Regions from separate parts of the Halomonas sp. HNIBRBA4712 genome, predicted to be linked through region 2. Evidence: riboswitches for the same ligand, from Rfam matches in the RefSeq annotation. Region 2 holds a riboswitch; the other holds the start of a gene.
The links. A riboswitch is a leader RNA that binds a small molecule or an ion and turns the genes downstream of it on or off. The one in region 2 is predicted to bind thiamine pyrophosphate.
Positions count from the first base shown of each region.

Region 1: another riboswitch for thiamine pyrophosphate. It lies ahead of thiM (hydroxyethylthiazole kinase); the one in region 2 lies ahead of tenA (thiaminase II).

Region 1 is NZ_JBIFXR010000001.1:117,400-121,810, reverse strand. Features, by position in the region: gene ACGK9R_RS00680 (cupin domain-containing protein) at 1-280, shown strand, start outside; gene ACGK9R_RS00675 (DUF6164 family protein) at 290-658, opposite strand; gene gloA (lactoylglutathione lyase) at 660-1,193, opposite strand; gene ACGK9R_RS00665 (DUF2237 family protein) at 1,357-1,731, shown strand; TPP riboswitch at 1,786-1,876, shown strand; gene thiM (hydroxyethylthiazole kinase) at 1,906-2,739, shown strand; gene thiE (thiamine phosphate synthase) at 2,729-3,340, shown strand; gene ACGK9R_RS00650 (LysR substrate-binding domain-containing protein) at 3,337-4,263, shown strand; gene ACGK9R_RS00645 (DoxX family protein) at 4,351-4,411, shown strand, end outside.
Region 2 is NZ_JBIFXR010000001.1:854,119-858,529, forward strand. Features, by position in the region: gene thiC (phosphomethylpyrimidine synthase ThiC) at 1-1,440, opposite strand, end outside; gene tenA (thiaminase II) at 1,473-2,141, opposite strand; TPP riboswitch at 2,229-2,380, opposite strand; gene ACGK9R_RS03990 (class I SAM-dependent methyltransferase) at 2,511-3,125, shown strand; gene ACGK9R_RS03995 (hypothetical protein) at 3,312-3,536, shown strand; gene ACGK9R_RS04000 (GNAT family N-acetyltransferase) at 3,989-4,411, shown strand, end outside.

The sequences.
Region 1 (4,411 bases), 740 kb from region 2:
GCAGCCGGACCGGCGCGAAGGCGTGGCCTACAAGATGCTGCACACCCACGGCCAGGAGCGAGTCAGCCTGGAGCGCTGGGCCGCCGGGGTCACCCTCGACTCCCCGCAGTTCGGCAAGGGGCTGGAAGTGTTCGTGCTGGAAGGTTCGCTCCGGGAAGATAGCCATGAGTACTCGGCGGGCAGCTGGTGCCGCTACCCGTTCGGGGCGCAGCCCACGCTGCGTGCGGGAAGCGAGGGCGTACGTCTTTATCTCAAGCGCGGCCACCTCTCGGCGGCCTGACGCCTGCCTTCAGGGCGTGGCGAGCCCGAGAAACGGCAGCAGCGTCAACAGCGCGATCACTACGACCGCCACGAGCGTCAGCGCCACCTGCACCGGGTGTGCCAGAAAGCGCTTCCACAGCGTAGGCGCCTCGCCCCGTGCGCGGGCCTGCTCGAAGGCGTCACGCTCGCGCGCCAGGCGCGCCTGCTGATAGGTGTCCAACGCTGCTTCAGCGGCCTCACGCTGGCGCGTGTCAGCGAGCCAGATGGCATCGACGCCCAGGCGAAAAAACCCTGCCTGGGTTTCGTAGACGTCGAAGCCCTGCTCGTCCAGAAGCGCGCGTACCTCGGCGGCCTCTTCTTCGGTCACGTGGCGCAGCCGAAACAGCAGATGCGCCATGTCAGTCGCCCATACCGGCCATCAGATCGGCCTGGATCACCTCGATCCAGTAGCCGTCCGGGTCCTTGACGAAGATGACGTCCTTCATCTTGCCCTGCTCGGCGCGCTTGACGAAAGTGACCTCACAGACATCGAACCAGCCCTGGGCGGCGTTGAGATCCGGCACGCTAAAGCAGATGTGGCCGAACCCCTGAGGCTCGGCGTTGCCGTCGTGATAGGCGAAATCCGCCTGCTCCTCGGTGCCCCAGTTGTGGGTCAGCTCCAGAAGCCCTTTCTGGCTGAAGGTCCAGGCCGTACGCTCGCGGGTATCCTCGGGAATCTGCTCGCCCTGCTCCACGTTGGCCAGAAAGTAGAGCGAGAACTGCATCTCCTCGAAGTCGAGCTTGCGCAGTACCCGCATGCCGAACACCTTCGAGTAGAACGCCAGCGCCACTTCCGGGTCCTTCACCCGCAGCATGGTGTGGTTGAGACGAAACCCTTGGGTGTTGGCCGGTGCGGCTTCGACGCCGGGATGCTGCTCGCCGTGAAAACTCATGAACTCTCCTTACAAAACGATAAACTTTGACGAAACCGATACGATGTACAAGGCTGTAGTCTACTTGATAGCGCGGTAACGCACATTTTCCTGCATTTTATCTTTCATTCTGACAAATGAGGTCAGTGCCTGGCGATTTCCAGCCCTGGCCTCCGGAGGCACCATGTCTCGTGACCGTAATGTTTTTGGTGAGCCCCTGACGCCCTGCTGCCATGAGCCAAAAACCGGTTTTTATCGTGATGGCTTCTGTCGGGTAGGCCCTGATGACGCCGGCGTGCATTCGGTGTGCGCCATCGTGACCGAGGAGTTTCTCGCCTTCTCCCAATCCCGGGGTAACGATTTGACTACCCCGCGCCCGGAGTTCGGCTTTCCCGGCCTCTCGCCGGGCGATCGCTGGTGTTTGTGCGCCAAACGCTGGCAGGAGGCTGCCGAAGTGGGCTTGGCGCCGCCGGTGATTCTCTCGGGCACCCACCAGAAAACCCTCGACATCATCCCGCTGGTCACCCTCCAGCAGCACGCCATGGATGCGGTGCACTAGCGACGATGTATCCATGGCGCGGCTTTACAAGTCGCCGCCGTATCCGGATAGTAGTCGCCACGACAGGGGCGCCCGTTTGGGCTGAGATGCACCCTTTGAACCTGAACCGGATAGCACCGGCGTAGGGAGTCGTGGTGCTCGCACCACCTCTCTACCCGGAGGATGCGAGACGCGATGACCGACCCCTCCCTTGGGCGCTACCTGAGTGCGCTGACCCACACCACCCCGCTCGTTCACTGCATGACCAATTTCGTCGCGATGAACTCGAGCGCCAACCTGGTGCTTGCCGTGGGCGCCTCCCCCGCCATGCTTCACGCCATCGAAGAAGCGCCGGAATTCACCGCGCTTGCAAGCGCGCTTTCGATCAATATCGGCACTATTTCTCCCCACTGGGCCGAAGCGATGCTGGCCTCGGCCGAGGTGGCGCGCGCCCGCTCGATTCCCTGGGTGCTGGACCCGGTCGCGGTCGGGGCCACCGCCTACCGTCGTGAGCTGTGTCAGCGGCTGCTGGAGCTTGAGCCCACGGTGATTCGCGCCAACGCCTCGGAAGTCCTCGCGCTGTGCGGGCTTGAAAGCCAGGGGCGCGGCGTCGATGCCGCCCCAGAAACGCCGAACGCCACCGCCGCCGCCGTCATGCTGGCCAAACGCCAGGGCTGCGTGGTGGCGATGACCGGCGAGCGCGATCTTGTGACCGACGGCACCCGCGTTGCGCGCATCAGCGGCGGCCACGCGCTGATGCCGCGGATCACCACCCTGGGCTGCGGGCTCAGTGCGGTTACGGCGGGCTTCGTCGGGGCGAGTCCTGAGGCGCCTTTTGAAGCGAGCGTGGCGGCGCTGGCCACGTTCGCGCTGGCGGGCCAGGAAGCCGGCACTCGCGCCAGCGGCCCCGGCACCTTTCAGGTCGCGCTGCTGGACGCGCTCTACGCGCTGACCCCGGCGCGGCTCGAACAGGGCGCGAACCAGTGCGTAAGCTTTAGCACCGACGAAGGAGCGGCCCATGGCGCTTGATCTCTCGCTGTATCTCGTGACCGATGCCGCGCTTTGCCGCAAACACGGACTCGAGCACACCGTCATGGAGGCGGTGCGCGGCGGCGTCAGCGTAGTGCAGCTGCGCGACAAGCAGGCAAGCGATGCGGCGATGATCGACGAGGCCAGGCGCTTGAAAGCGCTACTCGCTGGCACCGGCGTGCCCCTGATCATCAACGACCGCCTCGACGTGGCGATTAAAAGCGGCGCCGACGGCCTGCACGTGGGCCAAAGCGACGCCGCCGCGCTGGACGCGCGCGCCGCGCTTGGCCCGAATGCAATCATCGGGCTTTCGATCAACACCCGCGAGCAGCTCGACCGCGCGCCGCTGGCTGCACTCGACTACCTGGGGCTCGGCCCGGTGTTCGCCACCGCCAGCAAGCAGGACCACGCCGCGCCCCTGGGCCTTGCCGGCCTGGCCGAGCTTGTTCGGGCGAGCCGCCTACCTACCGTGGCCATCGGCGGGCTCAAGGCCGAACACGCGGGCGCCGTGTTCGCGGCGGGCGCCGGCGGGCTTGCGGTGATCTCGGCCATTTGCGGCTCGCCAAACCCTTACCGCGCTGCCCAGGCGTTCAGGCGATGAACCACCAGCTCGAGCATATCAGCGCCTTCGTCCGGGTGGCGGAGCTTGGCAGCTATACTCGCGCCGCCGAGGCGCTGGGCAGTTCGCGCACCCGGCTCTCGCGCCAGGTGATGGCGCTGGAGGAGACGCTGGGCGTGCGGCTTTTACAGCGCACCACCCGGCGCCTGCACTTGACCCACGAAGGCGAACGCTACCTGGCCCACGCCCAGTCGATTCTGCGCGCGCTGGATGAGGCGGCCAGCGACGTCAGCAGTGCCGCCCAGACCGTGCGTGGTGAAATGCGCATCAATGCGCCGATGAGTTTTGGCGTACGCCATCTCGCGCCGCTGGTCGCAGATTTCATGGTCGAGCACCCGGCGCTCGACGTGCGCCTCGATCTCAACGACCGCCGCGTGGATCTCATCGAGGAGGGCTACGACCTGGCGATTCGTATCGGCCAGTTGACGGACTCCAGTCTGATCGCCCGGCGCATCACACGTTGCCGCATGCTGTTTTGCGCCTCGCCCGGCTACCTGGAGCGGTACGGCACGCCCCTGGATTCGGCGGCGCTCGCCGAGCATCGTGGCCTTCGCTACAAAAGCGGGCAGGCGAGCGCCGAGTGGCGGCTGGGAGACGGTACCACGCTCACCCCGCACGGCCCGCTCGAAAGCAACAACGGCGATGTCTTGACCCAAATGGCGGAGGCGGGGCTGGGCATCGCGCAGCAGCCAAGCTTTCTGGTAACCGAAAGCATTCTGGCGGGTCGCCTGGTGGCGCTGTTCACCGATCAGCCGCCGACCCTGCTCGATATTTACGCGCTCTACCCGGCCAGGCGCTACCTGCCGGCCAAGGTCGAGCGCTTCATCGCCACGCTGCACAAGGCCTGGGGCGAGCCGCCCTGCTGGGAACGCGCCATGGGATTATCACAACCTGCGCAACAGTGATGTGAAAAAAACGCAGATTATCCCAGCATCGAAGATCGCTATAGTCTCTTCATCGGCACATCGCGTGCCCCCTACTGGAGAGACCTCGTGAGCGCACTCACTTCCCCCACCGAATCCTCGTTTACCCCCTACGCTGCCACGCTGCTGC
Region 2 (4,411 bases):
GCCGATCATCGCCGCCCCGATGCCGGAGGTAATATGGTCATAGCCCGGCGCGATGTCGGTCACCAGCGGCCCTAGCGTATAGAAGGGCGCCTCGTCGCAGTACTCGAGCTGCTTGTCCATGTTCTCCTTCACCAGGTGCATGGGCACGTGGCCGGGGCCCTCGATCATCACCTGTACGTCGTGCTTCCAGGCGATATGGGTCAGCTCGCCCAGGGTTTTCAGCTCCGCCATCTGAGCGTCATCGTTGGCATCGGCAATCGAGCCCGGGCGCAGGCCGTCGCCGAGTGAAAACGCCACGTCGTACTGCTTGCAGATCTCGCAGATCTCCTCGAAGTGGGTATACAGGAAGCTCTCCTGATGATGATACAAGCACCACTTCGCCATGATGGAGCCGCCGCGGCTGACGATGCCGGTGACGCGACTGGCGGTCAGTGGCACGTAGCGCAGCAGTACGCCCGCGTGAATGGTGAAGTAGTCCACGCCCTGTTCCGCCTGCTCGATCAACGTATCGCGAAACACTTCCCAGGTAAGGTTCTCCGCCACGCCCTTGACCTTCTCCAGCGCTTGGTAGATCGGCACCGTGCCGATCGGCACCGGCGAGTTGCGCAGGATCCACTCGCGGGTTTCGTGGATGTTCTGCCCGGTAGAAAGATCCATGATGGTATCCGCGCCCCAGCGGATGCCCCAGGTCATCTTGTCGACTTCCTCTTCGATGGACGACGTCACCGCCGAGTTACCCAGGTTGCCGTTGATCTTCACCAGGAAGTTGCGCCCGATGATCATCGGCTCGCTTTCCGGGTGGTTGATGTTGTTGGGAATGATCGCCCGGCCCCGGGCCACCTCGTCGCGCACGAACTCGGGCGTGATCTCTTCCGGGATGTTGGCGCCAAAGCTCTGGCCGCGGTGCTGGTGGCCCAGAATGCGCTCGACTTCCGCCGTTCCAAGGGCCTGGCGGCGCTGGTTCTCGCGAATGGCGATGAATTCCATCTCCGGCGTCACGATGCCTTTTCGAGCGTAGTGGAGCTGGGTCACGTTCTTACCCGCTTTCGCCCGGCGCGGGGTGCGCTTTAGATCGAAACGCAGCTGGGCAAGCGTAGGGTCATTGGCGCGGCGGTTGCCGTACTCCGAGGTCAGCCCCTCGAGAAATTCGGTATCGTCGCGCTCCTCGATCCACGCTCGGCGCAGCTCCGGTAGGCCTTTACGCAGGTCGATCTGCGCGGCGGGGTCGGTGTAGGGCCCAGAAGTATCGTAGACCAGCAGCGGCGGGTTCTCCTCGGCAGCATTGCTGGTGGTGGTCGGCGACAGCGTGATTTCGCGAAACGGCACGCGGATATCCGGGCGCGAGCCTTCGACGTAACGCTTGGTGGAGGCGGGCAGCGGGGCGATGGCGGCGGCGTCGACCTGGGCGGTTTCGGCCAAAAAATGCTGGGTGCGGCTCATGATGAAAGTCTCTCGTTGTGGTTGTTGTCGTACTAGTCGGTCAAATCCAGGCCCATCTGCCAGAAGTCGATCTCCAGGCGCGTGGCATCGCGGAATATCCGGGTAAGCTCCTCAAAGCGAGCGGGCGACACATCGGCCAAACGGGCGTTCAGCCATTCGAGCTCCGCGCGCATCGCAGCCTGGAACTCTTCGCCTTCATACATCGCGATCCAGGCATCGAATGGGTTGTCGCCCCCGCGCACGGTGCTTGCCTGGGCATTGAGCCAGTTGGCGATTTCGCCGTAGCCGACCAGGCACGGGGCGAGCGCGACGTGCAGATCCAGCAAGTCGCCGCGGCTGCCGGTATCCAGCACGTAGCGGGTGTAGGCGAGCGTGGCCCGCGCTTCGGGGAGTTCGGCAAGCTCCGATTCCGAAATGCCCCACTCGCGGCAAAAACCGATGTGCAGCCCCAGCTCCACATCGACGATGGCTTTCATGCCCTCATGGGCCTGGCGCAAATCCGCAAGTGTTGGGCTCTTGTAGGCCGCCAGCGCATAGGCGCGGGCGAAGTGAATCAGAAACAGATAATCCTGCTTCAGGTAGTGGCGAAAGGCGTCGTCAGGAAGGGTAGCGGTGCCCAATTGGCGGACAAAATCGTGCTCGATATAAGCGCGCCAATCGCTTTCGCAGGCGGTGGTGAGATCGGTAAAGCAATAGCCCATACATCCTCCGGGAGTAGAGATCCGAAGGGCAGGCGAGAAGATCGAGGGAGTGGCGCGGAAGGTGGCGAATTATCTTGAAAGAGGGTGCCGGCGCCATCGCTTGATCCCTACGCCGGTACCCGCGCTTTTCAAATAAGCGCATTAGCCGGATCAGGTTCAGCGGGACCAGCGCTTGGCGCTCTTAAAGAGCACGCCCTGCGCCATCTCAGCCGGATTCACCGGCACCCCGTCAAGCAAGTAGTTTGGCGAGTCTAGGGTGGGCTGAAAGGAGATGCAAGAGGGTATTCGAAGGCACTGCGTGTTAGTTTTAATTCGCTGCTGCCCTCAGGGGGCTCTCTATAAGCTTAAAGCTATCCGGGAATACCGACATTGAAGAAAAACAACGAAACCGGCTGGGAAGCCTTCTACACGGCCAATCAAACACGCCCCGCCTCACCGCTGTTACGGCGCGCCTTGGGTGAGCAATGCTTGCCCGTGGGTAACGGCCACGCCGTCGATTTAGGCTGCGGTAGCGGTATCGAAACGGCCATGTTATCGAGCGCAGGATGGAGCGTATTGGCAATCGACAAGGAGCCTAGGGCGATAGAACGCGTAGAGGCATTGAAAGCCGAGCTGCCCTCTACAGAGCTGATGGTTTGGGCATCGAGCTTCGAGGAGCTGGAAAGCCTCCCGCCTTCGGCACTCATTCATGCGGGGCTGAGCCTACCGTTCTGTCATCCAACCCGCTTCTCGGCATTATGGGGCTTGGTTCGTTCGGCGCTTGAGCCGGGCGGCGTATTCGCCGGCCATCTTTTTGGCAACGGGCATGACTGGGCTACCAACTCAGGTATGAACTTTCATTCGAAACGAGAAGTAGAAGCGTTATGCGATGGTCTGGAAATCGAGCTATTACGCGAAAGCGAAGGGGAGGGTGGGTTAGTGCTACATCACTGGCATCGGTTTGATCTGATCTTAAGAAAGCCGAGGAGGCGATGGAATAGCTAGTTCTGCGTGGTGACCGCCAAGCGCCGCCCAATTGCCAGGTATTCCAAAAATTGCTTTGCTAGTAATAGAATCAATAAGGTAGATTTGATCAGAGAGGCTAAATAATCTCAATGAACGCGCCTGCACGTTTATTAAGGTTATGCGGCCGGCTACATAATCGCTGTTAGCACTCAAGGAGCTACATCAATGAAACATACCCAAGAAGAAATAAGCCAAATCTGGGATCACGTGAAGAACAATAAATATGCAGGATCTTCAGCTCAACATCAGCCGGTGATATGCAGCGACGATGACGCGGAGCAATGTATTAGCATTCCGAACTCAGAGGGCACCGACCGAGAAGTTTATTCACGCAAAAACGAAGATGAAGAATGGAAAGTCGTACCATATGTAGGAGAACGTCACGCATGAAACTGGAGTTAACTTCTTACAAGGCCGGGCGCGGCTACGGTATCAGAAAGGAAAGGTAATGACGCAGTTGGACAAGCTTGCTCAAATAATCACTCGGCTAAAAACAAAAAAATTATCTTAGTTAAATTCGGGAATCCTCGCGGTCATAGGCTCAGCATCATTTCTTATCGCGGGTTATTGGGGGCTTATGCTGTCGACAGTCGTCCCAGATATGGTGAAAGCGAAAAATAAGCATGGTCTCCCTCCGCTGGCAATTGGGCTATGGCTGCTCTTGGGTGGATATTCGGCTATTGTATGGTATTTTGGCTGCATCGCCTCACGTTGCCATTCTTTATTATACGAGCGTTGGTTCAAGTGATCTGCTGTGCTAACAATCGCAGGCATGGCGACGTCTTTTCCATTGCGGCTTCGCCTCCATTCCAAAGCCGCGCATGCTGCGGGCGTTAGCCTCTATGATGATACGGGAATTTCAAGAAAGCGATTTTGAGAAAGTGAACGAAATTTACTCGCTGTCGAAGCTGGACGAACTTCGCTTTGAGCGAGAGGTATTCCAGTTATTGCCCCTGAAGGAGGACGAAAAACGACTTCGAGATCTCATGGAATCCGAAATTTTTGTTTATGAGGACGATGGTATTCTTGGCTATGGTGCTATTTACCAAAATGTAATTAGATCTCTTTTTGTCCATCCGTTGTATCGTGGCCAAGGGGTTGGTAGCGCGTTATTCGGTTATCTGATTGCTGAGGTTAGGACTCCTACTAAACTATACGTGGCGAAAAGTAACTTCCCAGCAAAATCCATGTACCATAAATACGGCTTTACGGTTACCGGGGAGTTTGAGGCGTCATATAACGGAAAATCAGTATTGGCAAACGAA